4 regions of the Serratia ureilytica genome follow, and region 1 is predicted to be linked to each of the others. Evidence: predicted binding sites of a transcription regulator. Region 1 holds the regulator's gene; each other region holds the start of a gene.
What was found. Region 1 encodes Fur, which represses iron uptake genes when iron is present. Its sites were predicted from a motif close to ATAATAATGAGAACNACTATCAA; they were not measured.
Positions count from the first base shown of each region.

Region 2: exbB (tol-pal system-associated acyl-CoA thioesterase) is a predicted target of Fur. The motif match lies at 2,477-2,499, and genes of this name have one in related genera.
Region 3: J0X03_RS07915 (isochorismate synthase) is a predicted target of Fur. The motif match lies at 4,551-4,573, and genes of this name have one in related genera.
Region 4: fes (enterochelin esterase) is a predicted target of Fur. The motif match lies at 3,110-3,132, and genes of this name have one in related genera.

Region 1 covers NZ_CP071320.1:3,773,396-3,781,197, forward strand. The annotation lists gene pgm (phosphoglucomutase (alpha-D-glucose-1,6-bisphosphate-dependent)) at 1-1,450, opposite strand, end outside; gene seqA (replication initiation negative regulator SeqA) at 1,528-2,070, opposite strand; gene ybfF (esterase) at 2,295-3,068, shown strand; gene ybfE (LexA regulated protein) at 3,325-3,612, shown strand; gene fldA (flavodoxin FldA) at 3,877-4,416, shown strand; gene fur (ferric iron uptake transcriptional regulator) at 4,746-5,192, shown strand; gene J0X03_RS17840 (beta-N-acetylhexosaminidase) at 5,442-7,802, opposite strand, start outside.
Region 2 covers NZ_CP071320.1:655,793-663,594, forward strand. The annotation lists gene J0X03_RS03035 (LysR family transcriptional regulator) at 1-126, shown strand, start outside; gene J0X03_RS03040 (DedA family protein) at 137-799, opposite strand; gene metC (cystathionine beta-lyase) at 945-2,141, opposite strand; gene exbB (tol-pal system-associated acyl-CoA thioesterase) at 2,573-3,553, shown strand; gene exbD (TonB system transport protein ExbD) at 3,557-3,979, shown strand; gene J0X03_RS03060 (LacI family DNA-binding transcriptional regulator) at 4,035-5,078, opposite strand; gene J0X03_RS03065 (sucrose-6-phosphate hydrolase) at 5,100-6,509, opposite strand; gene J0X03_RS03070 (sucrose-specific PTS transporter subunit IIBC) at 6,509-7,802, opposite strand, start outside.
Region 3 covers NZ_CP071320.1:1,706,213-1,714,014, reverse strand. The annotation lists gene J0X03_RS07935 (LysR family transcriptional regulator) at 1-817, shown strand, start outside; gene alkB (DNA oxidative demethylase AlkB) at 800-1,447, opposite strand; gene rarD (EamA family transporter RarD) at 1,587-2,465, shown strand; gene dhbA (2,3-dihydro-2,3-dihydroxybenzoate dehydrogenase) at 2,467-3,225, opposite strand; gene J0X03_RS07915 (isochorismate synthase) at 3,326-4,516, opposite strand; gene J0X03_RS07910 (4'-phosphopantetheinyl transferase family protein) at 4,706-5,398, opposite strand; gene agp (bifunctional glucose-1-phosphatase/inositol phosphatase) at 5,560-6,789, opposite strand; gene J0X03_RS07900 (anion permease) at 6,936-7,802, opposite strand, start outside.
Region 4 covers NZ_CP071320.1:2,500,332-2,508,133, forward strand. The annotation lists gene J0X03_RS11610 (helix-turn-helix transcriptional regulator) at 119-739, shown strand; gene J0X03_RS11615 (TonB-dependent siderophore receptor) at 790-2,979, opposite strand; gene fes (enterochelin esterase) at 3,182-4,489, shown strand; gene J0X03_RS11625 (MbtH family protein) at 4,519-4,743, shown strand; gene J0X03_RS11630 (non-ribosomal peptide synthetase) at 4,795-7,802, shown strand, end outside.

The sequences.
Region 1 (7,802 bases):
CGGTCAGACGTGCAGTGATCGGGTCTCCGCCCAGCGTACTGGCCTTGACCATCTCCGGCGACAGCTTGGACAGCGCCGCTTTCTGCGCATGGGTTGCCGGCGCCTGGATGCGGTTGTAGCTTGGCGCACCGAAACGCTTGGCCAGATCGTCATAGTGATGCTGCGGGTTCTCACCGGTTACCGCGGTGATTTCAGCCGCCAGCAGGCACATGATGATGCCGTCTTTGTCGGTCGACCACGGCTGGCCGTTGAAGCGCAGGAACGAGGCCCCGGCGCTCTCTTCGCCGCCAAAGCCCAGGCTGCCGTCGAACAGACCGTCCACGAACCACTTGAAGCCGACCGGCACTTCCACCAGCTTGCGGCCCAGATCGGCCACCACGCGATCGATCATCGCGCTGGACACCAGCGTTTTACCTACCGCAACATCGGCGCCCCACTGCGGGCGATGCTGGAACAGGTAGTTGATGGCTACCGCCAGATAGTGGTTCGGGTTCATCAGACCCTTCGGCGTGACGATGCCATGGCGGTCGTAATCCGGATCGTTGGCGAACGCCAAATCGAATTTGTCGCGCAGCGCCAGCAGGCCGGCCATCGCCGACTCCGACGAGCAGTCCATGCGGATGATGCCGTCGTGATCCAGGTGCATAAAGCGGAACGTCTGATCGATGGAATCGTTCACCAGCGTCAGATCCAGCTTGTAGTGTTCCGCCACCCGCTGCCAATAGGCGATGCCGGAACCGCCGAGCGGATCCACGCCCAGCTTCAGGCCGGCGCGTTGGATGGCCGGCATGTCGACCACCTCCACCAGCCCTTCGACGTAAGGCTGCACCAGATCTTTGGCGTGCAGGTGGCCGCTGTTCCAGGCCTTGTCCAGCGACTGACGCTGCACGCCTTTCAGCTGCTGCGCCAGCAGTTCGTTGGCGCGCTTTTCGATCACTGACGTCAGGTTGGTGTCAGCCGGGCCGCCGTTCGGCGGATTGTATTTGATGCCGCCGTCTTCCGGCGGGTTGTGGGACGGCGTAATGACGATGCCGTCGGCCTGGGCACCGCCGTGGCGGTTGTGGCACAAAATGGCGTGCGATACCGCCGGCGTTGGCGTGAAGCCGTTGTTTTCCTGCACGATCACATCGACGCCGTTGGCGGTCAGCACTTCCAGCACGGAAATAAAGGCCGGCTCGGACAGCGCATGGGTGTCTTTGCCCACGTAGCACGGGCCGGTGGTGCCCTGCTGATGACGAACTTCGGCGATCGCCTGAGCGATGGCGAGGATGTGCGCTTCGTTGAAGCTGTGGCGCTGCGCGCTGCCGCGGTGGCCGGAGGTGCCAAACTTCACCGCATGTGCGGCATTGCCGGCTTCCGGTTGCAGCACATAGTACTGCGACGTCAGCTGGGCTACGTTGATCAGATCGCTTTGACGGGCGGGCTGCCCGGCACGTGGATTATTCGCCATCGACATATCTCCCTCATCCCTGTCGGTGACCGGGCAAATACGTCGCGCACGGCCATCATGACGGGCTGTTCGCTAAATTAGACGGTACCGCAAACTTTCTCGATCAGTTCCGCCGGGAACTGCATCGCCTGCATGATGTGTTCGATCATGCTGCGTTTGCGGCCGGTATTGGTATTGGTGATCACCCAGTAAGGGGTGCCCGGCACATGCTTCGGCTTGGTATGCGTGCCGTTGGCCAGCAGGGTCTGCTGATCGCCGGCGAAATAGGTGCGGGTACGGCCGGTCAACGCCTCGGTGGCGGCGGCAAAACCGGCGGCATCGAGGGTGTACAGCGTGGACAGCACCAGCATGAAACGGTTGACCGCTTTGTTCTGCTCGGCGTATTCATCCGACAGCAGCAGTTCACGCACGGCGCGTACGCGATCGCGCGGGCGCTGAACCGGCGCCGCTTTTTCCGCTTCGACGGACGGCGACGCACTGGCGGCAGGCAACGCGCGCACCGGCTGACCGGCGGTGAATTTCAACATGCGGCGTAAAATATCGGACGCGCTTTCACCGATGTGTTGCGTGTGGCTGGCAATATAACGGTAAAGCTCTTCGTCGACTTCAATAGTTTTCATCTTTATCCAATACTGTTTTTTCTACTTAGAACCTGAAGCCAGATCCTGCATTCAAGCCATGGGATTATAAGGTTAAAAGCGCTGGGGCGAACACAACAATGTGCCTCCGGACGGCAAATGCAGACTAATACCTATAGCCGGCACTGCCAAGCCCGCGCCGCGAAAATTCCGCATGATTCATCGTGCGATTCAATCATGATACCCTAATCTGAATCTCTCTCAGTATGAACTTCGCCATGAAATTACATTATCAACTGCTGGCCGCCGAGTCAGACGCGCTGCCGGTGCTGCTGATCCACGGGCTGTTCGGCAATCTGGACAACCTGGGCGTGCTGGCGCGCGATCTGCATCAGCGTCACAGCGTAATTAAGGTCGATCTGCGCAACCACGGCCTCTCCCCGCGCGCCGACGAGATGAACTACCCCGCGATGGCGCAGGATCTGCTGGAGCTGCTCGACGAACTGCGGCTTGAGAAAGCGATCGTCATCGGCCATTCGATGGGCGGCAAAGCGGCGATGGCGCTGACCGCCATCGCGCCCGAGCGCGTCGCCAAGCTGATCGTCATCGACGTCGCGCCGGTGAATTACCAGACCCGACGTCACGACGAGATTTTCGCCGCCCTGAAGGCCGTCAGCGCCGCCGGCATCACCCAGCGCCAGGCCGCCGCCCAGCTGATGCGTGATTACCTGCAGGAAGAAGGCGTCATCCAGTTCCTGCTGAAATCCTTCCATAACGGCGAATGGCGCTTCAACCTGCCGGTGCTGATTGAACGCTATGATGACATCACCGGCTGGCAGGACGTGCCGGCCTGGCCGCACCCGACCCTGTTCATTCGCGGCGGCCTGTCGCCGTACGTGCAGGACAGCTACCGTGCGGACATCGCCCGCCAGTTCCCGCAGGCCCGCGCGCACGTCGTTGCCGGCACCGGCCATTGGGTGCACGCCGAAAAACCGGAGGCGGTGCTGCGCGCCATCCACCGTTTCCTCGACGAAGCCTGAAAAATACGCTCACCTGGTGAAAAAACGCGCTAAAGATAACGGCTTAGCGCGTTTAGCCCGCAGTTAGGCATTGTCGCCGCTCCATCTGCTGGGGTAATATGGCGCGCTATAATTTTGCCGCCGCGCCAGCGCGTTCGCGAACGCCGGGTCGGGGGTGAATTTGGGTTAGGGTTTATTGGCCCGAAGTGTGTTAACCGATGCCTCCGGAAGCGTGCGAGCGCTTTTTGATGCAAACTCCCTTGCAGTACCGCTACCTATGGCAAAAGAACAAACGGATCGCACGACGCTGGATCTGTTCGCAGATGAACGCCGTCCGGGGCGCCCGAAAACCAACCCGCTTTCCCGCGATGAACAGCTTAGAATCAATAAGCGCAATCAGTTACGGCGCGATAAAGTGCGTGGATTGCGGCGCGTAGAGCTGAAAATCAACGCGGATGCGGTGGACGCCCTGAACAAACTGGCGGAACAGCGCAACATTAGCCGCAGCGAACTCATCGAGCAGATGCTGTTGGCGCAACTGGCGGAAGAACAGCCGGAACATTGATCTCTTCGGCCGCACGCGCGGCGCGGCGTTAAGGACAACGCCGGATCGACCACGCTTTTCTTCATTCTCCGGCATCGCATAAATGCGATAAAACCCCGGCGCCACTTTCTGGCATGATACGCATTTACCGGCAAGAGACTGCGCCTGTCGGCGCCCGCCCCCGTGGCGAAAGGCTCTTGTCATGGCATCATTTTAATCGGCGTCAGCGGCGGCAGTGCTGGCATCGAGTAATGCAATTACTTGAATTTAAAGGTTATACGCGATATGGCTACTGTAGGCATTTTCTTTGGCAGCGACACTGGCAATACCGAAAACATTGCCAAAATGATCCAGAAAATTCTCCAGAAACAGTTTGGCGACGACGTCTCTGAAGTGCATGACATCGCTAAAAGCAGCAAAGAAGACCTGGAAGGGTTCGATATCCTGCTGCTGGGCATCCCGACCTGGTACTACGGTGAAGCGCAGTGTGACTGGGATGATTTCTTCCCGACGCTGGAAGAAGTCGACTTCAACGGCAAACTGGTGGCGCTGTTCGGCTGCGGCGACCAGGAAGACTACGCGGAATACTTCTGTGACGCGATGGGCACCATCCGCGACATCATCGAACCGCGTGGCGCGGCCATCGTGGGCCACTGGCCGACCAAAGGCTACCACTTCGAGGCCTCCAAAGGCCTGGCGGACGACAACCACTTCATCGGTCTGGCGATCGACGAAGACCGTCAGCCTGAGCTGACCAACGAGCGCGTGGACGCCTGGGTCAAACAAATCGTCGAAGAGCTGAGCCTGGCCGATATCGTCGGCTAAACGCCGGGACTGGCGAAAGGTTGAACAAAGGCCCTGTAAAGTGCATAGTGTGCCGACAGGGCCGTCATCGGCAACAGGGATTGCTGCGATAGAAGCTACAGATTTGTAACTTCCCACCCCGTCACGGTAGACTGAGATATCGGTTTATCCCATCCATCAAGGCGTTGCATGCAAAACATGCAATAGTGCAATTATATCTTTGTTAACAACCGGCGGTTTCCATTTAGTACAACCGGTTCTATAATGAGACGCATTAACTCTTTGTGCCGACCGATGCCACAGGCGAGTACGCCTCAACTTGATTAGCATAGTAACAGGACTGAATTCGCATGACCGACAACAACATCGCATTGAAGAAGGCCGGCTTAAAAGTCACGCTTCCGCGACTCAAAATCCTGGAAGTACTGCAAAATCCGGAATGCCATCACGTCAGTGCGGAAGATTTGTACAAAAAACTGATTGATATGGGCGAAGAGATCGGGCTGGCGACGGTTTATCGCGTACTGAACCAGTTTGACGATGCGGGCATTGTGACACGTCACAATTTCGAAGGCGGCAAGTCCGTGTTCGAGCTGACCCAACAGCATCACCACGATCACCTGATTTGCCTGGATTGCGGCAAAGTGATCGAATTCAGCGACGAATCCATCGAAGTGCGCCAGCGTGACATCGCCAAGCAGCACGGCATCAAGCTCACCAACCACAGTCTGTACCTGTACGGCCACTGTGAAACCGGCGACTGTCGCGAAGACGAAACGCTGCACGACAAGAAATAAGCCCTGACCGGCTATGAAAAACCGCCTCACCTTGAGGCGGTTTTTTTATGCCCGCCGTACAACGGGAAAAAAAATCCCCGGACCAGCCGGGGAAAATCATGTCATGAAATACCACAATTGCAGCGGCACAGCGACTCCACGTACTACTCTCACTACAACGTCCGCCCTGCGCCGACACGCGCGGGCGAACGCATTCCCCCTTCGTTATGATGCGGCCCGCCGCCAAAACTGCGGGCCGCACCGCCCTTCTTAGACCTTTTCGGCGCGGCTGTAGCGTTTGCCGTCCGGGCTGACCGAGCGCACCTGTACTTCGCCGGAGACCGCAGGTTTAGCCTTGGCATCATAGCGCTGCCACTGCTTACCGCCGTCGGTGGAGTACTCGATGCCCAACCCCGGCAGCGCGATATTCGCCTCCAGCTTGCCGCCCGCCACGCGAGCGCCCGGCACCGGCAGACGATAAGCCACGCCGCCTTTGTCCAGCTTGGCCAGTTCACGCTGGCCCAGAATATTGGCGAAGCGCAGCCAATCTTTCTCCAGCGTCTTGGTATCGACAAAGTGGGTTTCCCCGCCTTTGTATTCGCGGCCGGCGCGATAGTCCTGCTCCCAACCGGCGCGATGCCAGGCGCGCTCCGCCACCGACAGCGCGCGTGGGAAGATCATGTATTCCATCTGCGGGTCGGTGCGCTGGGTTTCGCTCCACAGCTGAGCGGAAAGTCCATATGCCCCCGGCCACGGCTTGTCGCTCTTGGCGTTGAAGTGGTTGCCGTCTCGGTCAACCGAGGTTTCCGCGTTCTGCGGCATGTTGTCCGGCGCGAAGCTGAACACCTTGCGCTCGTCGCTGAAGCGGGTGCCCCAGTAGTAACCGCGCTCGTCCGGGTTCACCTCGTAAGGGAAGTCCATATAGACGTAGTCCGGGTTGGAGACCACCACTTCATACCCTTTGTTGGCCCAGTCGTTGACGCTGTCGAAACCGCCCCAGTACAGGGTGTCCCAGAAGTTGACCCCCACGCGCGAGGTGGCGAACGCCTTCGAACTCTCGGCGTCTTTCAGGCCGTCTTGCCAGGCCTGCATTCTGTCGATGCCGTGCGCCTTCACCAGCTTGCTGACCTCTTGGCCGAAGTAGCTCGGCAGGTGCTCCATGTCGGCCACTTTGCCCTCTTTGATCATCACCTGGCACACCTGAGACTTGGCCCACGGCTTGTCTTCATTGCTCTGGTCAATGATGCCTTTACCCGGTTCCGGTTTCGCCTTGTCGGTGTAGCCGGCGCCCAGGCGGATGTTTTTCGCTTCGTCGCCGCCAAAGTGCCAGGTCTTAATCGGCTGGCCGGCTTCTTTATGCATCTGGGCAATCTCGCCAATCACCTTGTCGACAAAGCGCTGGGAGGAATCCAGGCACGGGTTCAGGTAACTCTGACGGTTAAAGAACTGCACGGAGGTGGTATTGGAGGTATCGGTCGGATCCACCAGGCGGAACTCGTTGGCCTCCTGCTCTTTGCCGGCGGCATGCAGTTTCTTGTAGCGCGCTTCCATCGAGACCACCGCCGCGCGGGCGTGCGCCGGCATGTCGATCTCCGGGATCACCTCAATCTGGCGCGCCTGGGCGTATTTGATGATGTCGATGTAGTCCTGACGAGTGAAGAAACCGCCGTAGACATCCGGCCCCTGGCCGTACTGCGGCAGCAGGCAGGTGGTTTCGCTCAGATCGTGGCAGCGCTGGCCGCCGACTTCCGTCAACTCAGGCAAGCCGGGAATTTCGATTCGCCAACCTTCGTCATCGCTCAGGTGGAAGTGGAATTTGTTGAGCTTGTAAGCCGCCATCTGATCCAGCAGGCGCAGCACCGCATCCTTCTTATGGAAGTTGCGCGCCACGTCGAGGAAAATGCCGCGATACTGGAAGCGCGGCGCATCGCTGGCGTCGAGCGTGGCGATCTTGCCGCTGCCGTCGGTCGGCACTAACGACAGGATAGACTGCAACCCGTAGAACACCCCGGCCTGATCGAAGCCGATCACCCGCGCCTCTTTCTTGCCGATCTTCAGCTCATAAGCGCCCGGCACCGCCATCGCGCCTTTAAACTTGCCCGGCTGGATGTCGGTCTTGATCGGGTAACCGTTGGCCTGAACCGGCACGCCCAGCAGCGCGAAGCGCTGGTTGACGACATCCGCCGCCGGCTTGACCAACGTGCTCAGATCCGGCGATACCCCTTTGCGCAGATCGGCGTCCTGCTCGTGCACTTTCACCTGCATCGGCGTCGGCACAATCTGGCCGCGCAGCGCGCCGGCGGGCAGCGTCTGCAGATCGGCGTTGCTGACAAAACGCGAAGCCGGCGTCATCAAAATATTTTTGTCGTCCTTGGTGCGCTTCCACTGATCGCCGGTAAACGGCGCCACAAACTGATCCAGATTTTCGGTGTCGGTATTCGCCAGCATTTTCGGCTTGGCGTCGCCGGAAGTGGCATACCAGCGGGGCAGGAAGTCGTTTCTGAACAACTGCCAATATTCGGCGACCACCGGGATTTCCACCGCCTTACCGGCCGGGAAACCGCTGAATTTGGCGGTCGGCTCCAGCTTGTACAGATCGCCGGTGAGGTGAGCGATCTTGAACTGATCGTT
Region 2 (7,802 bases), 2.0 Mb from region 1:
GCCGCCTTTGAAGCGCATGCGGTGTGGCCGCACACGCCTCACCTGCCGCTGAAGGTGCGGCTGGCGGTGGATACGCTGGTGAGCAAGTTGCCGCCTCGCCTGGCGTTGGTCGAGAAAGCGCTGTAGCGCGCCGGGATCAGGAAGAGGAGGCGCGTTTTTTACGCCAGACCACCAGCATGGCGCCGAGCAGGCCGACGAACAGCAGCAGCAGCGGCAGCAGCATCAGGCCGGTCATCACCTGGCTTTCGTGGCGTTTCACCAGCGGAATTTGGCTGAAAGCGTAGCCGAGGCCGACCAGCGCGCAGACCCAGATCGCTGCGCTCAGCCAGTTGAAAACCTGGAAGCGCGAGCTGTTGAGCCCGGAAATGCCGGCCATGGTCGGCAGCAGCGTGCGCACGAAGCCGAGGAAGCGGCCGATCAGCAGCGCCGTCAGCCCGTGGCGGTTGAACAGGTTATGCGCGCGCTGATGGTATTGCGCCGGCAGTTGCAGCAGCCAGCCTTTCACCAGGCTGGTGTGGCCCAGCCAGCGGCCCTGGATATAGCTCAGCCAGCAGCCGAGACCGGCGGCGGCGGTCAGAATCAACAGGGTGGGGGCAAAGCCCATCACGCCTTTGGCGATCAGCGCGCCCGACAGCAACAGCAGGCTATCACCGGGGAGGAAGGAGGCGGGCAGCAGTCCGTTTTCCAAAAACAAGGTGGTGAAAAGTACGGCGTAAACCACCCAAATCACGCTGGGATCGGCGAGGGCGATGAAGTCCTGCTGCCAAAGCGCATGAATAATCTCTCGTAATACATCCATTTTATGTCCTGTTGCATGCCGGTTGCGCCCGGGGTCACGTTCTCCAGGATGCGGCGGTTACCGTATCTGACAGTTACCCGGTTAGTGTACCGCTAATAGCTTAAGCCGACATTAAACGAGACGAAGAAAATTACCGGAATCCGCCTTAGCGCACGCCGTTGAGGCGATCGAAGCCGGCCGCCAGATCGGCGATCAGGTCTTCGACGTTCTCCAGACCGATATGCAACCGCACCAGCGTGCCGGAAAAATCGACGCCGCCCGCCGGGCGGATCGCTTCCAGTTCTTCCGGCTGATTGGCCAGGATCAGCGACTCGAAGCCGCCCCAGGAGTAGGCCATGCTGAAGTGGCTGAAGTTGTCCAGGTAAGCGGCCAGCTGCGCCTCATCCAGCCGCTCTTTCAGCACGAAGGAGAACAGCCCGTTGCAGCCGCTGAAGTCGCGGCGATAGAACGCGTGGCCTTTGCAACTGGGCAGGGCCGGGTGATTGACCGTCGCCACCTCCGGCCGTTCGGCCAGCCAGTTGGCGACCTCAATGCTGCTGCGTTCGTGCTGCTTCAGGCGCACGCTCAGGGTACGCAGGCCGCGGCTCGCCATGTAGGCGGTGTCGGCATCCACCATCTGCCCCATCAGATAGGAGTACTCGCGCAGTTGATCCCAACAGCGCGCGTTGGCGACGGCGGTGCCGAGCATGTAATCGGAATGGCCGATCAGGTATTTGGTGCCGGCCTGAATGGAGATATCGATGTCGAAATCCAACGCCTTGAACAGCACGCCCGCCGCCCAGGTATTGTCGATCATGATCACCACCTCCGGCGCCACGGCGCGAATGGCCTGCACCATCGCCGGAATGTCCTGCACTTCCAGGGTGATGGAGCCGGGGGATTCCAGGAACACCACGCGGGTGTTGGGTTGGATCAACGTGGCGATATCGGCGCCGATCAGCGGATCGAAATAAGTGGTGCTGACGTTCATGCGGCCGAGGATATGGGTGCAGAAATCCTGGGTCGGTTCGTACGCCGAACCAGTGACAAGCAAGTGATCGCCGGCGCCGACGAACGACAGGATCGCATTGGCCACCGCCGCCGCGCCGCAGGGGTACAGCACGCAGCCGGCGCCGCCCTCCAGCTCCACCATCGCATCCTGCAGGGCGAAGTGGGTCAGGGTGCCGCGTCGGCCGTAAAACAGCTCGCCGTGGGCGCGTTGCGCGGTGGCGTGTTTTTTGGCAGCGACGGAGTCGAAGACCAAAGAAGAGGCGCGTTGCGTGACGGGATTGACGGAGCCCTGGGTGTAACGCTGGCTGCGGCCGGCGCCGATCAGCGTGGTTTCGATATGTTTTGACGTCATGGTACCTGGCTCACCTCTGGTTGCTCTGCACGTGCCCGTTTGCGATAGCCCTTACGTTAACATGAGTTAATATAGCCATCCAGACGTTTTAACTTCCAGATATAGAAACGGCTATAATTGTCTGTCGGGCGCGCATTTCTCGCCTCATCCTTCTGCCGTGGTGCGAGAGAGAAGCCCATTCATCGGTCAAGACGCCGTTCGGCAGCGCGGCGTTGTTGCGTCGTTGTGGGAGAAAAGTAACGAAATAACCCTATAAAAGGGGCAGTTGGCGGTGAACGGACGCAGATTGGCGCTTTATGCCGGGGCTGGCTAAAATTTTCTCGTTTATTTGGTAAATAATAATGAGAACTACTATCAATCCCCGGTTGGTTTGATATGATCGCACGCTGAATTATTCCTTAATTTTGATCGGTAATGGGTGGAGGCACAGCGTGAAAACGGCTGGCAAGAATTTAAATCAAGGATCGTTCGGCCAGGGCCGGGCGCAGTGGGGCAAGGCCTTCGGCCGCAGCCTGATGGCTTCTATGGTGCTGGTCGTGGGGCTGGCCGGCAGCGCGCAGGCCGCGCCGGCGAGCAATCCGGCCGTTGCCGAAAGCGTTGCGCCGACCACCGCGCCTGCACCTGCGGCAGCCGCCGCGCCGGAGAGCATCACGCCGGTGAATCCGGCGCCAACGATCCAGCCACCGGAAACCCGCGGCATGGACCTGTCCGTTTGGGGCATGTACCAGCACGCCGACGCGGTGGTGAAAGCGGTAATGATCGGCCTGGTGCTGGCCTCGATCGTGACCTGGACCATTCTGTTCTCCAAAGGCAGCGAACTGCTGCGCGCCAAGCGCCGTCTGCGCCGCGAGCAGTTGGCGCTGGCCGAAGCGCGCTCGCTGGATGAAGCCTCCGAGCTGGCGCAAAACTTCGCCCCGGAGAGCGTCAGCGCGGTATTGCTGAACGATGCGCAAAACGAGCTGGAGCTGTCTGCGGAATCCAACGACAACAATGGCATCAAAGAGCGCACCGGCTTCCGCCTCGAGCGCCGCGTGGCGGCCTACAGCCGCAACATGGGCCGCGGCAACGGCTTCCTCGCCACCATCGGCGCCATCTCGCCGTTCGTCGGCCTGTTCGGCACCGTGTGGGGCATCATGAACAGCTTCATCGGCATTGCCCATTCGCAGACCACCAACCTGGCGGTTGTGGCGCCGGGCATCGCGGAAGCGCTGCTGGCGACCGCGCTGGGCCTGGTGGCGGCGATCCCTGCCGTCGTTATCTACAACATCTTCGCCCGCGTCATCAGCGGCCATCGCGCCCAGGTGGGCGACGTGGCGGCGCAGGTCATGCTGCTGCAGGGCCGCGATCTGGATCTGGCCGCGACGGCGGAAGCCAAGCGCTCACAGCACGCGCACCAACTGCGGGCGGGGTGAGTTATGGCGATGCGCTTAAATGAAGATCTGGACGACAGCGGCGAACTGCATGAAATCAACGTGACGCCGTTTATCGACGTCATGTTGGTGCTGTTGATCATCTTTATGGTGGCCGCGCCGCTGGCAACGGTAGATATCCGCGTCGATCTGCCGGCTTCTTCCGCCAAGCCGCAGCCGCGGCCGGAAAAACCGGTGTTCCTGTCGGTGAAGGCCGACAAGCAGCTCTACGTCGGCGATCAGCCGGTGAATGCCGATCAGCTGACTTCGGTGCTGGATCAACGTACCCAGGCTAACAAAGAAACCACCATCTTCTTCCAGGCGGACAAGAGCGTGGACTATGAAACGCTGATGAGCGTGATGGACACCCTGCGTAAAGCCGGCTACCTGAAAGTGGGGCTGGTGGGCATGGAGGGCGCCGCCAAGTAGCGGCAGCAAAACGATAAAGGGCGCTCAGGCGCCCTTTTTTATTGATTCTGAGATATCACTCCCCGGCTAACAAAGCCCGGGAACCGGCATGACGCCAGTGGATACGGCCCGGCAGATAAAGCGCGCTCTGTTCCAGCGGCCGTTCGTCGATAAGCGAGGTGACTTGGTCGAAGCTATGTTGCGCCAGTGCCAGGCAGTCTTGCGCGACCGTGTCTATCTTCAGCGTCATGCAGTCGAACAGGTAGTGATCGTCGAAGCTGCACAGGTGAATATCGCTCTCCATCAGCTGATGCTGAGTCAGATAACGCAATACGCCTTCCAGCAGGCCGCAGGCGGCGGTAAACAGCGCTTTAGGCGGACGCCCCAGCTGTGCGCACAGCTGAGCAAACATCTCGTAACCTGAGCTGGGGTGATAGTTGCCGTTGATGATCCATTCCGGTTTGCATGTGATGCCGGCGCGCTCCAGGCCAAGCTGGAAGCCGGCGAGGCGATCGCGGGTCGGCGAAATGCGCGGTTGCCCGCCGAGAAAATAGATCTCATCCGGATGTTGGCGCGCGACCTTTTCCACCAGGTCGGCAGTCGAATTGACCGAATCGGTGATCACCAGCGGCAGTTCGGAGCCGGCGATCAGACGGTCCATCTGCACCACCGGCAGCCCGGCGTTGATCTTCTGGTATTCCGCGTCGTTCAACTGGCTGGAGGCGACGATCAAGCCATCCACCTGCCGCTGCACCAGACTGTTCACCGCCATCATCTCCTGCGCCGGGTTTTCATCGGTGCAGGCGATCAGCAGCTGCAGACCGGCTTCGCGGCACAGCGTTTCCAGCTCGCGCGAAATCACCGCAAAGCCGTAGTTGGTCATCTCCGGCACCACCAGCCCCAGCGTGTGGCTGCGGTTGGAGCGCAAAGAGCGGGCGTGGATGCTGGGCTGATAATGGTGTTCGTGCGCCAGCGCCAGAACGCGATCGCGGGTGTCGTCGGACACCCGATATTCCTTGCTGCGGCCGTTCAGCACCAGGCTGGCGGTCGATTTCGACACCCCGGCCAGCGTGGCGATGTCACTGATGGTAATGCGTTTATTTTTTTTCACTGACGCCATCTGAAGTCATCGGAGGATGCGTCATTCTAGCATGCATGGCGTCAGCGGCCAGTATTCCAACGCCAGCGGCGCGCTCCCGCACAGCCGCAGTTGCGGCTCACCAGCCGGGAAGTAGCGCGCGCTCATCACCGCCTCGCCGCGGTTGATGAAAATTTCCACGCTGGAACGATCGAACAGCAGTTGCAGATGCGTGACCGAGCCGCGCCAGTAACGGTGCTCCGGCCGGCCGTCGGTCAGGGAAGTGCGCGTCAGCTGCAGCCTTTCGCCGTCCCAGTTCAGCGTCATCGCGTCGCCAAAGGTTGCGCTGAACGCGCCCTGCGGCGTCATTTGCAACTCCGCGGCCCCCAGCGCATAGGCGGGGGCGTCATCGGCGCGGCCTTGCCAGCCTGCTCGCTCACCGCGCAGCTGTTGCAGCTCGCGCGCCGGGCGCTGGTGGAGGCGGCCATGCCGCAGCGACAGCTCGCGCGGGCAGGTCATGGTGTGGATCCAGCCGTAACGGCGCGTCGGATGGGCTTCTTCATCTTGATCGGGCACGCCCATCCAGCCGAACAGCAGGCGGCGGCCATCTTCCGCCAGCGTCGTCTGCGGCGCGTAGAACTCGAAGCCGGCGTCCAGCTCGCGGAATTCGCCGTGGCTGAAGGCCGCCTGCCGGTAATCCAGCTTGCCGAGCAGATAGCCGGCCTGATAACGGTTGAGATAGCGTTCCGGCTGCGGCGCCAGCCCCTGCGGGCAGCAGATCAACACATCGGCGCCGTCCAGCGTGAACAGATCCGGGCACTCCCACATGTAGCCGAATTCCTCTAAGCCGTTCAGACCGGAACCGGCGATCTCGCCCAGCGATTGCCAGTCACGCAGATTGCTGGAACGAAACAGCAGCACCTTACCGCGATCCTGCAAGTCACGCGCGCCGAGCACCATGTACCAGTCATTTTGATGACGCCACACTTTCGGATCGCGTACGTGACCGCTGTAGCCCTCCGGCAGCGGCAGCACCGGCCCGAGCTTGCGGTATTCGCCCCGTTCGCTTTCCTGAGCCAGGCATTGGTAAGCGGTGCGTGAGCCGTCTGGGAATTTCACGTTGCCGGTGTAGATCAGCGTGATTTTGTCTTCCGCCGCCACCGCCGAGCCGGAGTAACAGCCGTGGCTGTCGTAACAGGCGCTGGGCGCCAGGGCGATTGGCTGGTGCTCCCAACGCAGCAAATCGGCCGACTGCCAGTGTCCCCAGCATTTGTTGCGATGATCGCAACCCAGCGGATTCCACTGATAAAACAGATGATAAACGCCGTTGTGCTGGATAAAGCCGTTGGGATCGTTCAGCAGGCCAACGCTGGGCGCCAGATGCCAGGCCGGGCGGTGCGGATCGCGCAGCGCGAGCGGCTGGCCGTTCATGACCGCCCGCATTGCCTGTTTGATTAAGCTGAGTTCTTCCATCATTGCGCGTCCGTTTTGTATTTCAGCAGCAGAGAGAGGACAAAGGCGCTGCCAAACGCGATCGCCAGACCGATGATATAGCTGACCAGAGAACTGGCCTGCACGATCGCCATGCCGGGGATCGCCGTCAGCCCGACCGCGTTCATGCCGACATGGTTGGCCACCACCCAGGCCCCGCCGAGCGCGCCGCCCGCCAGCGCCGCCAGAAACGGTTTCACGAAGCGCAGATTGATGCCGAACAGCGCCGCCTCGGTGATGCCGAGCATGGCGGAAAAGGCCGAAGGCACCGCAATGGCTTTGATTTTGGCGTCGCGGGTTTTGAAATAGACCGCCAGGCAGGCGCCGCCCTGAGCGATGTTGGCCATCGACCAGATCGGCAGCAGGAAGTTGACGCCGATAGTGGGGTTGCCGAGCAGCCCGGCCTCTACCGCGTGGAAACTGTGGTGGATGCCGGTGATGACGATAGCGGAATAGAGGCCGCCGAACAGCAGCCCGGCGAACCACCCCGCATGAGCGATCAGCGTGCTGAGCACGAAGGAGATGCCGTCGCCCAGCGCACGGCCGGCGGGGCCGATAAACAGCAGGGCGACAAAGCCTGAGATCACCACCGTCAGGAACGGCGTCAGGATCAGATCGAGCGCGTTGGGGATCACCTTACGCAGACGTTTTTCCAACAGGCTCATGAACCACACCGTCAGCAGCACCGGAAATACCGTGCCCTGGTAGCCGATCATGGCGATGTCCAGACCGAAGAAATTCATGGTGTGGAACCCGCCGGCGACGCCCCAGGCATTGGTCAGCGCCGGATGCGTCAAAATGCCGCCGAGCGTGGCGCCCAGATAGGGATTGCCGCCGAATTCGCGTGCGGCGGTGAAACCGATCAGAATCGGCAGGATAATGAACGCCGCCGAGCTGAACATATCCAGCATGATGAACAGCGCGCTGTTGGCATCGGCCCAGCCGTAGGTTTTCACCATGCCGAGCAGCCCCATCAACAGGCCGGAAGCGACGATCGCCGGGATGATTGGCACGAAGATGTTCGACAGCAGGCGCGCGATGCGCTGCAGCGGGTTGAGCTTTTTCGCCGCGATATCGGCGGCTTCGGCCTTGCTGGATTCGCTGACGCCCGCCGCCTTGATGAATTCCGCATGCACCTTGTTGACCAGTCCGGTGCCGAAGATCACCTGGATCTGACCGGCGTTGCTGAAGCAGCCTTTAACGCCGTCCAGTTTGCCGATGGCCTCTTTGTCCACCTTGCTGTCGTCCACCAGCACCAGGCGCAGGCGCGTGGCG
Region 3 (7,802 bases), 2.1 Mb from region 1:
CCGCAGCGTGGCGAAGCTCGAACAGGCGCTGGCGCTGCAGCTGCTGCATCGCACCACCCGTAAACTGCGGCTGAGCGAAAGCGGCGAAGAGGCGTTTGCGCACTGCCGCACCCTGCTGGCGGCGGCCGACGCGGTGATGGCGATCGGCGGGCGCGGCGCCGCAGAGCCCGAAGGGCTGGTCAGCGTCAGCGTGCCCAAGGCGGTAGGCCGTTTCGTGCTGCATCCGCACATGCCGGCGTTCCTGCGACGTTATCCGAAGGTGGACGTGAGGCTGCGGCTGGAAGATCGTTATATGGATCTGATCGACGACCGCGTCGATCTGGCGCTACGCATTACCGATCGCCCGTCGCCGGGCTTGATCGGCCGTCAGCTGATGCGAATAGACCACCTGCTGTGCGCCACGCCGCACTATCTGGCGCAGCACGGCGCGCCGCAGCACCCGCACGATCTGGCGGCGCACAGCTGCATCTATCTGGGAGAAACGCCGAGCGACGCGCAATGGAAGTTCCGCCGCAGCGGCAAAACGGTGACGGTCAAGGTGCGCGGCCGCTACGCCGCCAACCACACCGGCGTGCGGCTGGACGCGGTGAAACGGCATATCGGCATCGGCAGCCTACCGTACTTTACCGCCCGCCAGGCGCTCGACGAGGGCGAGATCGTGCAGGTACTGCCGGAATGGGATTTCCTCAGCAGCTATCACGGCGGCCTGTGGTTGCTTTACGCGCCCAACCAGTATCTGCCGCCCAAACTGCGGGTGTTTATCGACTATCTCGTCGCCTGCCTGGCGCAGGAGCCGCAGCTAAAGCGCCTTGCGTAGCGTGATGTTGATGCGGTGCGGCCCCACCAGCGAGTGGTAGCCTTCCTTGACCGGCAGGATGCCGTGGAAACAGAGCCGCGACGGGCCGCCCCACACCACCACGTCGCCGTGCGCCAGCGGGATGCGCCGCGCCCGATCGCTGCGTTGCAGCCCGCCGAACTGAAATACCGCCGGCAACCCGAGCGACACCGAGACGATCGGCGCGCCGAAGTCGTGCTCGTCTTTATCCTGATGCAGCGACAGCTTGCTGCCCGGATCGTAACGGTTCATCAAACAGGAATCCGGCACGAAGGGGCCAAAGCCCGCCTGCTGCGCGGCTTCGTCCGCCAACGCCATCAGGAGCGGTGGGATCGGCGGCCAGCGTTTGCCGCTGCGCGCGTCGCGTTCCGAGTAACGGTAGCCGCGGCTGTCGCTGGTCCAGCCGTTGCCGCACCAGCTCATCGCCACCGACATCACGTGCCCGCCGGGGGTGGTCAAATGCTGCCACGGCACCTGCGCCACCACGCCCCGCACCGCCGCCAGCAGTGCCGGCCCGTGATCGCGCACAAAGCCGTGCATCACCACCGCGCCGGGGGCGATCTCTTCACGCCACGGCGGCGGCAGCGCGTCTTCAAAAAGATCGATTGTCATCGCCAAAACCTGTATGAATACACAGTATCCATTGTAACCCGACGCCGCCGATTGTCCAGCGCCCGGCTGCGCCATTGTCGTTGGCGGCAAATTTCTCTACAGTAGCCGCCATAAAATCAATCACTCACCAGGAATGCGTGTGATTAAGGGCATCACTCTTTCGGTCGTCGCCTCCATCTTGTTCGGCGCGATGTATTACTTCACCTCTACCCTCACCCCGCTGAACGGCGAACAGGTCTACGGCTGGCGCACGCTGCTGACGCTGCCGTTCCTGACGCTGTTCATGGCGCTGTCTGGCGATTGGCGCAAGGTGAGCGACACGCTGGTCGGGATAGGCCAACGGCCGCCGCGTCTGCTGGGCCTGCTGCTCACCTCGGCGCTGCTGGGGGTGCAGCTGTGGCTGTTCCTGTGGGCGCCGCTGCACGGCAAGGCGCTCGACGTGTCGCTCGGCTATTTTCTGCTGCCGCTGACCATGGTGCTGGCGGGCCGTTTGATCTACCGCGATCGGCTGTCGCTGCTGCAAAAACTGGCGGTGGCGTGCGCCGTGGCGGGGGTGGGCAATGAGCTGTATCAGGCGGGCGGCGTATCGTGGCCGACGCTGGTGGTAGCGCTAGGGTATCCGCTCTACTTTATTTTGCGGCGGCGTTTCGGCACCGACAATCTCGGCGGCCTGTGGTGCGAGCTGACGCTGATGCTGCCGGCGGCGGCCTGGTTCGCCTTCGGCGACGGCGGCGCGGCGGCGCTGCAGATCAATGCCGAGCTGTATTGGCGCATTCCGCTGCTCGGCGTCATCAGCGCCGTGGCACTGGTGTGTTACATCCTCGCAAGCCGCATGCTGCCGTTCAGCCTGTTCGGCCTGCTGAGCTATGTGGAACCGGTGCTGCTGGTGCTCGTCGCGCTGCTGCTCGGCGAGAGCATCAGCCAAAGCGAATGGCCAACCTATCTGGCGATCTGGCTGGCGGTGCTGCTGCTGGCGGCGGAGGGCGCGCGGCACCTGCTGCGCCGCCAGCGGGTCTGACTCAGGCGGCCAGCGTGGCGCCGCCGTCGATCACGATGTCCTGCATGGTGATGTGGCTGGCCAAATCCGAGGCCAGGAACAGCACCGCGTTGGCGATCTCGTCCGGACGCGCGATTTTACCCAGCGGGATCCCCAGCTTGAACATCTCGGGGAAGCCGGCGATGGTGCGTTGCTGCGCATCGTCGGTCTGCCACATGCCGCGCTGCATCGGCGTGTCGGTCGAGCCCGGCGACACCAGATTGCACCGCACGCCGAACGGCGCCATCTCCAACCCCACGCAGTGGTTCAGGCTGGTCAGCGCCGCCTTGGAGGCGCAGTAGGCCGCCATCTGCGCGCGCGGCACGTGCGCGGCGTTGGAGCCGATGCTGACGATCGCCCCGCTGCGCTGCGCCTTGAAGTGCGGCAGCACGGCGCGAAACAGGTAAAACGCCCCCGAGGCGTTGACGTTGATGCACTGGTGCCAGTCATCCACGCTCAGATCTTCGGTATTGCCCATGCGCAGAATACCGGCGGCGTTGACCAACACGTCCAGTCGCGGGTTCTCCGCCAGCTGTTGGCGGCACACCGCCTCCACCAGCTCCGGCCGGCTGATGTCCAACGTCACGCAGGGGTAAGGCAGATCCGGATTGGCGAATTCTCGGTCAAACCCCACCACCTCGGCGCCCTGGGTCAAAAAGTGGCGGGCGATCTGCTCGCCGATGCCGCGCGCCGCGCCGGTCACCCACACGCGTTTGCCGGTGAAATCCATCTGAATGCTCATGCGCGCACCGCCATCCGGGCGCACCGCCGGGTCATGTTGTTGTTCATCGTTGTCTCCTGCGAAAGGCTATGACGCGGCGCGGACTGCGCCGCAAAGAGGCCTACAGCGCGCCGCTGTTCAGGCCGAAAGCGTTGAGCATGGTGCCCAGTTTGGCGGTGGTTTCCATCCACTCGGACTGCGGCGTCGAGGCGGCGACGATGCCCGCGCCGGCGAACAGCCGCACCCGGTTGCCGCGCAGCAGCCCGCTGCGGATGACGATCGCCCACTCGCCGTCGCCGTTGGCGTCGCACCAGCCGACAATGCCGCTGAACAAGCCGCGATCGTGCGGTTCCAGAGCGGCGATCAGCTGGCGGGCGCTTTCGGTCGGGAAGCCGCACAGCGCCGGCGTCGGATGCAGCAGGCAGGCCAGCTGCATCACGTTGAGATTCGGGTTCAGCAGCTCGCCGCGAATGCGGGTGGACAGGTGCCACATGGTGCCGGTGCTGAGCAGCGACGGGCCGCTGGGTACGCTCAGGGTGGCGCACAATGGCGCCAGGTGGCGGCGAATGTCGTCGATCACCAGCTTGTGTTCGTATTTGTCTTTGGTCGAGCGCATCAGGCGCTCGCTGCCGAGGCGATCCTGCTGCGGATCGTCCTGTCGGCGCGCCGAGCCCGCCAGCGGATTGGTGTGGATCTCGCCGCCCTGCTTGCGGATCAGCAGTTCAGGGCTGGCGCCGATCAACACGCTGCCATCGGCCAGCGGCAGGGAGAAGTGGTAACCGGTCGGGTTCTGCACCATCAGGTTATTGAGGATCCGGTGGCCGGCCACCGGCTGCTCCAGCTCGATATCGAGGATGCGCGACAGCACCGCCTTGTCCAGCTTGCCTTGTTTAAAGCGGCTGACCGCTTCCGCGACCGCGTGTTTGAATCGCGGTTCGTCTGGAATACTGGTGCAGGCGACCAGGCGATGCGGCTGTTGCAGCATCGGGCGCGCGGCGCGGATAAAGCTGTCGTTGGCGACGAATCGGCTTTCTTCAGGTATATACAGGCAGGAAGGCCGGCGCGTGTCGAACGGAATGGCGCCCACCACCACCGGGGCCGCCTGGCCGGCGGCTTTGGCGCGCGCCAGCGCCTGGCGAATATGCTGCGCCAGCGCGCTGCCTTCCTGCTCGCCGCCGAACGCCGGCGTCTCGATACGCTCAAACACGCCGTGGGCGGAGAGGGAACGGAATTCAGACCGGTACAAAAAGGTCGATTGTTCGGCGTACTCAAACCCGGAGAAGGTTTGGTTTTCTGTCGTCAGTGTCGCCACAAGACCACTCCTTTGTTGCGCCTCACCAATGATAATGTTTATGCGAATAATTATCATTAGCTGTAAAGGGTGGGTAAATTACACCGGATCCCCACCGTCGGTCAATCTCCGATGAATGAATCTTTCCGCACGCCGCGGCAAATTCGCGTTACGCCACAACAAGAAATAACACACTGTTATTATTGTGTTTTAGCAAAAAATAAAAGTCGTGACATCGTCACCTTCACGCCAAAACCGCCCGGCGAAACGCCGTCCGGCGCAGCAATGCGGCGTCAACGTGGTGAGCAGCGCCAATTCGAACGTCTGCCGCTGCGCATCCACCGCCACCATCCGCGCATCAAGAAAATCGAAATATCGGCGCACCTGCGGGTACAGCGCTTTGAACAGGCTCTCTTTGGCGGAAAACGTCAGCGTCAGCAGCTCGTTGAACGGCAGCGTTTCGCCCAGCAACGTCTCGCGCTCCACCGGTGAAACGATCGCGTTCCACAGCTCCTCCGCTCGCGCCACGGACAGCAGCGTCTCCACATCCAGCCCAACGCCGCCCAGCCCGCTCTCTCGGTGTACGGCGCACAGCGCGGTATGCGAATTATGGCTCAGCGCCCCGGCGATGCCCGGCGGCCACTGCGGCGCGCGATCTTCGCCGCGCGCCAGGGTGAAATCGGCGAAACCGAGCGGCGCCAGCAGCTGTCGCGCCAGCACACGCCCGGCCAGATACTCCGCACGGCGTTTCGGCACCGCGCGCGCCAGGTGGTCCGGCAGCGTAAAGCCCGCCTCGGGAAAACTGTCGTCGCGATACTCCGCCAGCGCAAACTGGCAGCGCGCCACCTGGCCCGGATAGCCGTCCGGCGTGAAAAATTCGATATTGCGGATAAAAGTAGGCAACGGCGGTATCCATGATAAGCAGGCAGGCTGATGATGTTAGCCCCCGAAACGGCCTGCAACAATGACCCTGGGCAAAATAAATGGCGTTAAGTCCCGCGCGGCGGCGCGTTGGGCGAAGTGGGAAAAGGCCTCTCCCCCGCATTCGGGAGAGAGGCCGGGCATTACAAGATGCCTTTCATGGTCTTCTCGAAATCGCTCCAGGCGCAGAAGCCGTCTTTATCGATCGGGCAGCCTTTCAGCGCCAGCGTCACGCGCTGCGGCGGGGTTTGCAGCGTCAGCGGCGTCGCCTTGCGCAACTGCTCGGTGGACTGATAGACGTACTCGATCTTCAGCAATTCACGGTCGTTCTGCGCGTCGCGCCAGCGCTGGAACACCAGTTTGCCGCCGATCGGCGTTTTCTCGTACTGCTGCGGCAGCTGATACGGCTGGAACTGCATGGCCGACAGCAGCGAGGCGATATTGGAGTCGTGGCCCACCAGCACCGTCAGCTTCGGCGCGTCCGGTTTGCGCTCGCCCAGCAGCGCGTTGTTGATGTAGGTCAGCAGCGGCTTGGCGACGTTCTGCGCCACCACCGGCGAGGTGAACAGCGAATCCTGATAGCCGTCTTTCAACTGCGCCAGCTGCTGCCACTGGTGCGGCGTGGCGATTTTGCCCCAGGCCACCTCTTTCATCGGGAAACCTTCGTAGTACTGCAGCATAAAGGCGTCCACCAGCGAGTTGCCCACCCGCAGCGGGCCGGAGACGCCCGGCTCTTTGCCCGGCACCGCGCTCATCACGCTGGCTTCTTTGGTCAGGTCACAGTGTTTGTCGGTCTTGCAGGCGGCGGAATCCTTGTAGTCGATGATCTTCGCCAGCTGTTGGTAAGAAGCGTCCAGCTTCAGCGATCCCAGCGCGGCGTTCATCGCCGCCAGCGCCTGCTGGTTGAAGGCTTCGCCGGTGTCGGTGATGATCGGGTTGAAAGTCGGATCCATCTCGCCCATCTTGTCCTGATGGTGCACGCTGACGTCGCAGCCGGGGAACGCGCCGTTGCTGAAGAACTGCGCGGTGGCCACCGTGCGTTGCAGGCTGTTGGCGTAAACGTATACGCTGCCGGCGGTCGGGCAGCCCTCTTGCGGCAACAGGCCGGTCTGCTTCAGCCAGGCGTTGAAGTAGTGCCCCATATACACTTCCAGCACCCCGCCCTTGGTGGTCAGCTGGCCGCCCGGCGTTTCCCAGGCCGGCCAGGCCTTCGGCGTGGACTGCGCCAGCACGCTGCCGTTGTTGGCCAGCGGTGCACGCAGGTTATGGCGGCTCATCACCAGCACCTGTTCCAGTTGATAACCGCCGGCGTCCGCCAGCGCGTTCCCGGTGAATAACAAAGGCAGGCACAGCAATAACGTTTTTTTTCTCATCCGCAGAGGCTCCCGGAAAATGATTATTTTTAAGGTGTTAGCGTTTGCCTGCGTATGATGGCGGGGTTAGTGTGACAAGTGTGTGACAGGGTTCACGGGAAAAGATCGTACCAGCGGCCACCGGGCGGCGGCCGCTGTGCGTCAACTCAGTACCACAGGCTCATGATTGGCCAGCCGATCAGCAGCAGCGCGGCGATGTACACCACGCCGAGAATGCCCCCCAGGCGCCAGTAGTCTTTCGACTTCACATAGCCGCAGCCGTAGATGATCACCCCTGGCCCGGTGGCGTACGGCGTCAGCACGCCCATGATGCCGATCGACAGCACCAGCAGCATCGACAGCTGCTCCATCGGCACGCCCGGCAACCCTTTGCCGACCGCCAGGATCACCGGCAGCATGGTGGCGGTGTGCGCCGACAGGCTGGCGAACAGGTAGTGGGCGAAGTAGAACACCAGCACCAGCGCCACTACCGTCATGTTCGGCGAGAAGCCGTCCAGGTGGGTGCTCATGGTCTGGGCGAACCAGTCGATAAAGCCGGAGCGCGTCAGGCCGTTGGCCATCACCACCAGCGTCGCCAGGTTAACCAGCGTATTCCAGGCGCTGGAGTATTTGGTAATGTCTTTCCACGACACCACGTGCAGCGCCAGCATCAGCGACACCGCCAACAGGCACACCGCGGTGGCGTCCAGCACCTTGCCGCCGAACACCCACAGGCACAGGCTGAGCAGCACCAGGCCGATCAGGGTGTACTCCTTGCGCGTCAGCTTGCCCATTTCCCCCAGCGCGGTATTCGCCCAGGCGGCCACTTCGCTGCTGTGGGTCACGCCCGGTTTGTAGAGGTAGTAGGAGATCAGCGGCGCGATGATCAGCAGCAGCAGGCCGACCGGCAGGAATGCCAGGAACCACTGCATCCAGCTGATGTGCACCCCGGCTATCTTGCCGACGAACTCGATGCCCAGCACGTTCGGCGCGGCGCCGGTGACGAACATCGAGGAGCTGATGCTGGTGCCGAC
Region 4 (7,802 bases), 1.3 Mb from region 1:
GCGGCGCAGCCGGTAGTGAGGGGGGAACCAACGCCATCCGCTCGGCAAGCGGCGGCAACTGCGGTATGCTAAGCGGCTGAACAACAAACCAAACCGGGCTATACGGAGACACCCCAGCGTGGCGAATTCTTCTTCTCAACTTGAACTGTTGCGGTCGGTCGCCGACGGCATCGCGGCCCTGTTTTTCCCGAATGCGGAAGTGGTGATCCACGATTTGGCCGCCAACAAGATAGCCTACCTGGCGAACAACCTGTCGAAGCGCAAACCGGGCGACGACGCGGGGCTGGAAGATTTCACGTTTGATGGCGGCGCCAACGTGACCGGCCCCTACGAAAAGCTGAACTGGGACGGCAAAAAGATGCGCTCGGTGAGCATCGCCGCGCGCGACGAGCAGGGTAACCCCAGCTATCTGCTGTGCATCAACCTGAGCACCACGATGTTCGAGGACGCCCGCAACGCGCTGGATATGTTCCTGTCGGTCACGCGATTGCAGCCGCAGCCGCAACAGCTGTTCAAAGACGACTGGCAAGAGAAGATCAATACCTTCCTGCATGACTGGCTGCGGCGCGAGAACGCTGCGCTCGGCGCGCTGAGCCGCGAACAGAAACGTCGGCTGGTCAGCGATCTCTATCATCAGGGGGCGTTCAAGGCCAAAAGCGCGGCGGACTATATCGCCAACGTGCTGTCGATGGGGCGCGCCACGGTGTACAAGCATCTGCGGGAATTGAAGCAAGAGTAAACGCGGCGGGAAAGGTGGAAGAAAGGGGCGGCGCTGGCCGCCCCTTTTCGTTACCAGCGGTAGTTCACCGAAGCGATGACGCTGCGGCCGCTGCCGTAGAAGCAGGCGTACTCGCCGCTGCAGGATGAAACGTATTTCTTGTCCGTCAGGTTCTGCACGTTGAGCTGCAGCGCCGCACCGCGCAGCGCCGGCGAGGCCTGGCCGAGATCATATTTCACCATGGCGTCGTACAGCGTGTAGTGCGGCACATCGTACTGGCCGGTGGCGTCGGCCGGCGCATCGCCGATGTAACGCACGCCGCTGCCGACGGTCAGGCCGTTGAGCGCGCCGCTCAGGAAGCTGTAGCTGCCCCAGGCGGACGCCGCGTGGCGCGGAATGCCCGCCGGGCTGTGGCCGATTTCGTCGGCCGAGTTGGAGTCTTTGGTCACCACGTCGGTGTAGGTGTAGGCGGCGATCAGCTTGATCTCCGGCGTCGGCTGAGCGTGCACTTCCGCCTCAATCCCTTTGGATTTCACCTCACCGATCTGCTCGTAGGCGGAGGTGAGACGGTTGTAAGACGCCACATTGCGTTGGGTGATGTCGAACCAGGAAAGGGTCAGCAGGGTGTTGCCGCCCGGGATCTGGTACTTCACGCCCACCTCGGTTTGTTTGCCGGTGGTCGGCTTGAGCGGGTCGGCGCCCGGCGCGCTCGGGTACAGGTTAGGATCGAACGAGGTGCTGTAGCTGACGTACGGCGAAATGCCGTTGTCGAAGGCGTAGAGCAGGCCCGCACGGCCGGTGAACTGGGCATCGTTGTAGGTCTGCTCTTTGCCGCCGCTGGTGCGATCGCGGGTGTTGACCTGCGACCAGTCCTGACGGCCGGACAGCAGCAGGTTCCAGTTATTCCACGCCAGCTGGTCCTGCAGATACACCCCGACCTGATTCAGCGTCTTCAAGTCGCTGGAAGCCAGCGCCAGCGTGCTGCCATCGATGCTGGGGCGAACCGGGTTGGCCCAGTCGATCGGGTAATCGTTGCCGCGATCGCGATACATCTTCGAATCGATATGGCTGTAGCGGTAATCCAATCCGCCCAGCACCGTGTGCTTCACCTCGCCGGTGTCGAACAGGCCCTTCAGTTGGTTATCCACGCCAAACTCGTTGGTCATCTGCGTTTCATGCTGCGCCATGCGGGTGACGGTGTGGTCGTTGACCTTCGAGTTTACGTTATAAACCAGATACTTATAGTCCTCATCACGGTGGGTGAAACGCAGGTTCTGGGTAAACGACAGCGCATCGCTGAAGTTGTGCTCGAGGCTGTAGCCGATCGACGCCTGCTCGCGCCGCGACTTGTTGAAGCTGGGTTCGCTGATGTTGAAGTCATAGGGCACATAGCCCGCGCTGGTCGGGAACAGCGTGCCGGCGCGCGGCAGGAAGTTGCGCGATCCGGCTTTCGGATCGTTCTGGTAGCTGGTCAGCAGCGTAAAACTGGTGTCTTCGTTCGGCAGCCAGGTGAAGGCCGGGGCGATGGCCACCCGTTGCTGCTTGCTGTCTTTGACAAACTCATGTTCGGTTCTGGCGATACCGTTCAGGCGATAGAACAGGGTGTTGTCGTCGTTGAGTTTGCCGCCGAAGTCGAACGCCGTTTCCGCCAGATGACGGTTGCCGGTGCTGAATTTAACTTCGTGAATGCTCTGGGCGGTAGGGCGTTTGCTGGTCATCACCACCACGCCGCCGGGGCTGACCTGGCCGTAAAGCACGCCGGCCGGGCCGTGCACCATTTCCACGCGCTCCAGCAACCAGGGATCGATCTGCCCGGCGCCGCCGTTTTGGCTCGAGAGGCCAAAGTGCAGGCCGTCGAGCAGCTTGGGCGCGTAGCGGAAGCCGCGGCTGATCACTTCGTCATTGCGGTTGGAATTGCCGCGATAGGTGGTGACCACCCCGCTGGTGTAGTTCAAGGCGTCGGCGACCGACGCCGGTTCCTGGTCGTTCATTTGCTCGCGCGTCACCACCGAGATGGACTGCGGGGTTTTGCTCAGCGGGGCGGCGGTTTTGGTGCCGGCGGCGCTCTCTTTGGCGACGATCCCTTTGACGGGCGCGGTCACGCTGCTCTGCGCGTCGGCGGTCACCACCATCGTCTCGTCCGCCGCGGCAAAAGCGTTTTGCGCGAAGGGCAGTAGCGCCAGCGTCGCCCCCAGCAACAGCCGGTTGGCGGACATCGCCTCTGCACTATCGTTTTCTATCCCTTTGTTTCTAATATTCATTATCTCTCCTGCATGCCTACTTTTGTGTGTAATGCCACCCTGATAAACCCCGCAATGCCGATGAATACGGTTTCCCTCGTCGACGCGGAGACGTCGCGTTTGCACGACGGCAAAAATCCGACAAATAGTATTGAAAATGATAATGAGTATCAATACGATTGTCAGGTTTTGTAAAAGTCACGCACGTTATGTAAGGGGCGCTATGGAGTTTTTGCCGGAAAAGAGGCCAGAACACGGCCATGAGGGATTGGCGGCGCACTGGCTGCGTGAGGCGGCGGCGGGGCAACCCGCATGGTGGCAGAAGGTTGCCGCTCATGGCACGCCTGTCGTCGACGCGCACGATGAACAGCACGTCAGAATGACCTGGCTATGGCGCGATCCTGCCGGCGACGAGCGGCTCTCGCCGATATGCCGCGTCTATGCCGATATCAACGGCATTACCGACCATCACAGCACGACCCCCAGCAGCCTGAAAAGGCTCCCCGGCACCGACGTTTGGTACGGCGCGGCCGTTGTCGATCGCCGCTGGCGCGGCAGTTACAGCCTGATCCCGATTACGGCGCGAGATCTTCCTCCCGTCTTTAGCGACGACGAAACGTTGCGCGATCGCCAGCAGCGCGCCTGGTGGGTATCGCTGTTCCCGTTGGCGATCGCCGATCCGCTGAATCGCACCTCGCTGGGGCCGGCTTATCGCCCGCGCGCCGTTTCCCTGGCTCAGGGGCCGGACGCGGACGACCAAAGCGCCTGGCAGGCCGCCGATCGGCCGTTGGATGAAGCGCGGCTACAGCTTTTTCACTGGCACAGCGAACGGCTGGGCACCCGGCGGCGCGTGTGGCTGTATGCCGGCGGCGAGGCGGCGGACAACGCGAACCGCCCGCTGGTGCTGCTGCTCGACGGCCAGAACTGGATCGAAAGGCACGCATTGCTGCCGGTGATTGAGAACGAGACCGCAAAAGGGCATCTGCCGCCCGCGTGCTGGCTGCTGATCGATGCGATCGATGGCGAACACCGGGAAAACGAACTTCCTTGCAACGCCGCCTTTTGGCAGGCGGTGATCGACGAACTGCTGCCGCAGGCGCAGCGGCGCGAACCGTTCAGCGAAGAGGGGGCGCGCACCGTGGTCGCCGGCCAGAGCTACGGCGGGCTGGCGGCGTTATACGCCGGCCTGCACTGGCCCGAGCGCTTCGGCCATGTGCTGAGCCAGTCCGGCTCCTTCTGGTGGCCCACGGTGCAATTCGTTACCCAGTTTGAAAAACGCCACGAGTTGGAGGAAGGCTGGTTGATACGCCAGGTTCGGCAGCGCGGCGCGACCGCGCCGACGCTCACCGTGATTCAGCAAGCCGGCGATCGGGAGGCGGACATCGAATTCGTCAATCGCCAGATGCACCAGGCGCTGACGGCGGCCGGGCATCGTGCCGACTACCGCGTGTATTCCGGCGGACATGACGCGCTCTGCTGGCGCGGCGGTCTGGTGGACGGCGTGCGCCGGCTGCTTTCCGCAATGAAGTAATTCCACATTTTGACAGACAGGTAAGGCAAATGACTCAGGAACAACAAAACCCGTTCGATGACGAAAGTCTCCGTTTCTCCGTGTTGGTCAACGCGCAACAGCAGTACTCGCTGTGGCCGCAGTTTGCCGATACGCCGCCGGGATGGCGCGTGTTGATGGGGCCGGCGTCGCGCGGTGAATGTATCGACTATATCGAAGCGCACTGGCAGGACATGCGGCCGGCGTCGTTGAAAGCGGCGGATGCGCCGCGTTAATCGCCGCACAGCCACATCGCTACATTCCGTTTGAGGAAAAGGACAGACACCATGTCAGAAACGCTTTCTTTGCCGGATACTCAGGTCGAGTATCGGGATTATCCGCTGGTTGCGGCGCAACCGGGGATCTGGATTGCCGACCAAATCGCGCTGCGGCGCAACAGCTTTGCCGTGGCGCACTACACCGAACTGCACGGCGATATCGATCGTTCGGCGCTGGAGCGCGCGATTCGCCAGGGGCTGGCGGAGGCGGATACGGTTCAGGCGCGCTTCTTTGAGGCGCAGGACGGCCAGCCGGTGCAACGTTTACCGCTGAACGCGGATCCCGCGCGGGTGCTGGCGCCGGAGTGGTTTGACTTCAGCGCGCGGCCAGACGCCGAACAGGCGGCGCTGGCGCTGATGCACGACGATCTGGCGCAGGATCTGCCCGCGGACGGCGAGCGCCCGCTCTATCGCCATGCGGTGATCCGCATCAGCGCCGATCGCTGGTTCTGGTACCAGCGCTTTCATCATCTGACCCTGGACGGCTTCAGCTTCGAGGCCATCACCCGCCGGATCGCCGATATCTACCGCGCGCTGCGCCACGGGCTGTCGCCGGCGGCCTCGCCGTTTACCCCGTTCGGCAAGGTGGTGGAAGAGTTTCAGCAATGGCAAACGTCGCCCGCACGCCAGCGGGCGGCCGAATTCTGGCGGCAGCATCTGCGCGATCTGCCGTCGCCGCTGTCATTGGCGACGGAAAACCGCGAGGTCGAACCGGGCGCTCGGCCGCTCAAACAGGCGCTGGTGCTGCCGGAGTCGCTGTTTGACGAAGCGCTGCGCGATGCAGCGCTGCAGTCGTTGCAACCGGCCGATATCGTCACGGCGGCGCTGGCGATGTATCTGGCGCGCATGAGCGGCGAAACCCGGCTCTCCATCGGTTTTCCTTTCATGCGCCGCATGGGCTCGCAGGCGCTGGCGGCGATCGGCCCGGTGGTTAACGTGCTGCCGCTGCTGCTGAACGTGACGCCGGAGATGTCGCTGGCGGACGTCTGCCAGGCCACCGCGGCGGAAATCAAACAGGTGCGGCGCCATCAACGCTATGAGGCGGAGCAGATCAAACGCGATCTCGGCCTGGTCGGCGGCCATCAGGAGCTGTACGGCCCGGTGGTCAACGTCAAGGTTTACCACAGCGCCTTGTCCTTCGACGGTCAAGCGGCCGTTACCCATACGCTGGCGATGGGGCCGGTCGACGACCTCGAGTTTGAGATCGGTTTTCGAAGCGGCGTGCTGACGCTGTCGTTGGTGGCCAACCCGGCCAAATACGCGCCGCGCACCTTGCAAGGCCATGCGGAGCGCATTGGCCATTGGCTGCAGCAACTGGCGCGGCGGCCGCATCAGCCGAACGGTCAACTGGCGCTGGTCAGCGAAGGGGAGCTGCGCCAACTCGCGGCCTGGGGGCGCGGCGCTGAGCTGACGCCGCCGGCGGGCATGGTGTCGATCATGGACGCTTTCCAGCGTCAGGTTGAGCGACAGCCCGAGGCGTTGGCGGTGACCTGCGGCGATGTGCGCCTCAGCTACCGTCAACTCAGTGAACGGGTGATGCAACTGGGGCGCGTGCTGATCGAAAGCGGCATCGGCGCCGAAGACGTGGTCGCCATCGGCATTCCGCGCTCGGTGGACACGCTGGTCGCGCTGTTTGGCGTGTTGGCCAGCGGCGCGGCCTATATGCCGCTCGATCTGGATTATCCGCGTGAACGTCTGGCGCTGATGTGCGACGACGCGCGGCCGGTGATGCTGCTGACCCACAGCGACACGCGGGCCAACATGCCGGATCTGCCGCAGATCATGTGCCTCGATGAGGCGCAATGCCGGGCGCGCTGCGCGGCCGCCGAGGCCGCGCCGATATCGGACGAAGAGCGGCGCGCGCCGCTGAACGAGGCGCATCTGGCCTACATGATTTACACCTCCGGTTCGACCGGCAAACCCAAAGGCGTGATGTCCACGCACCGCGGGCTGCTGAACCTGTTCTTGTCGCATCAGGCCTCTCTATTCGGCCCGGCGATTGAAAAATTCCAGGCTCGCCGCGGGCGGCGTCTGCGCGCCGGGCATACCGCTTCGTTCTCTTTCGACTCCTCCTGGGAGCCGCTGTTCTGCATGATGATGGGCAGCGAACTGGTTATCTTCGATGAAGAGCTGCGCCGCGACCCCTGGGCATTGCTCGAACAGACCCAACAGACCCCGATCGATCTGCTGGACATCACGCCGTCGTTCCTCTCGCAGTTGGTGGATTGCGGCCTGCTGAAGGGACAGTTTCCGCTGCCGGCGTTTGTGATGATCGGCGGCGAGGCGGCGACACCGACGCTGTGGAACCTGATGCGGCAGCATCCGGAAGTCGAGATCCATAACTATTACGGCCCGTCCGAATACACCGTCGATACCCTCGGCGCGCCGGTCACGGCCGCAGACCAACCGGTGATCGGGCGCCCCCTGGCCAATACCGAAGTCTGGCTGCTCGACAATCGCCTGCAGCCGGTGCCGATCGGCGCGGCGGGGGAACTGTACATTTCAGGCAAGGGCATCGCGCGCGGTTACCTGCGCCGCCCGGATCTGACGGCGGCGCGCTTTGTCGCCAATCCGTTCGCCGACGGCGAGGTGATGTACCGCAGCGGCGATCTGATGCGTTGGAGCGCGGACGGCCAGCTGGCGTTCATTGGCCGTACCGATCACCAAATCAAAGTGCGCGGCTTCCGCGTCGAACTGGGTGAAGTGGAGAGCGCACTGGCTGCCTTGCCGGACGTGGGGCGGGCGGTGGTGATCGCCGAGCCGATCGGCGCCACCTATCGCCTGATCGGTTACTGCTCGGTGCAGGATGACGCGCGGCGCGCCTCACCCGCGCTGCAGAGCGAGCTGCTGGCGCAGTTGGCGCAGCGTCTGCCGGATTACATGGTGCCGGCGATCCTGGTGGTGATGCCGGAGCTGCCGCTTAACGTTAACGGCAAGATTGACCGTCAGGCGCTGCCCAAACCGCAGGAGACGCTGGCGCAAAGCCTGCGCGAGCCGACCACCGAGCAGGAAAGGCT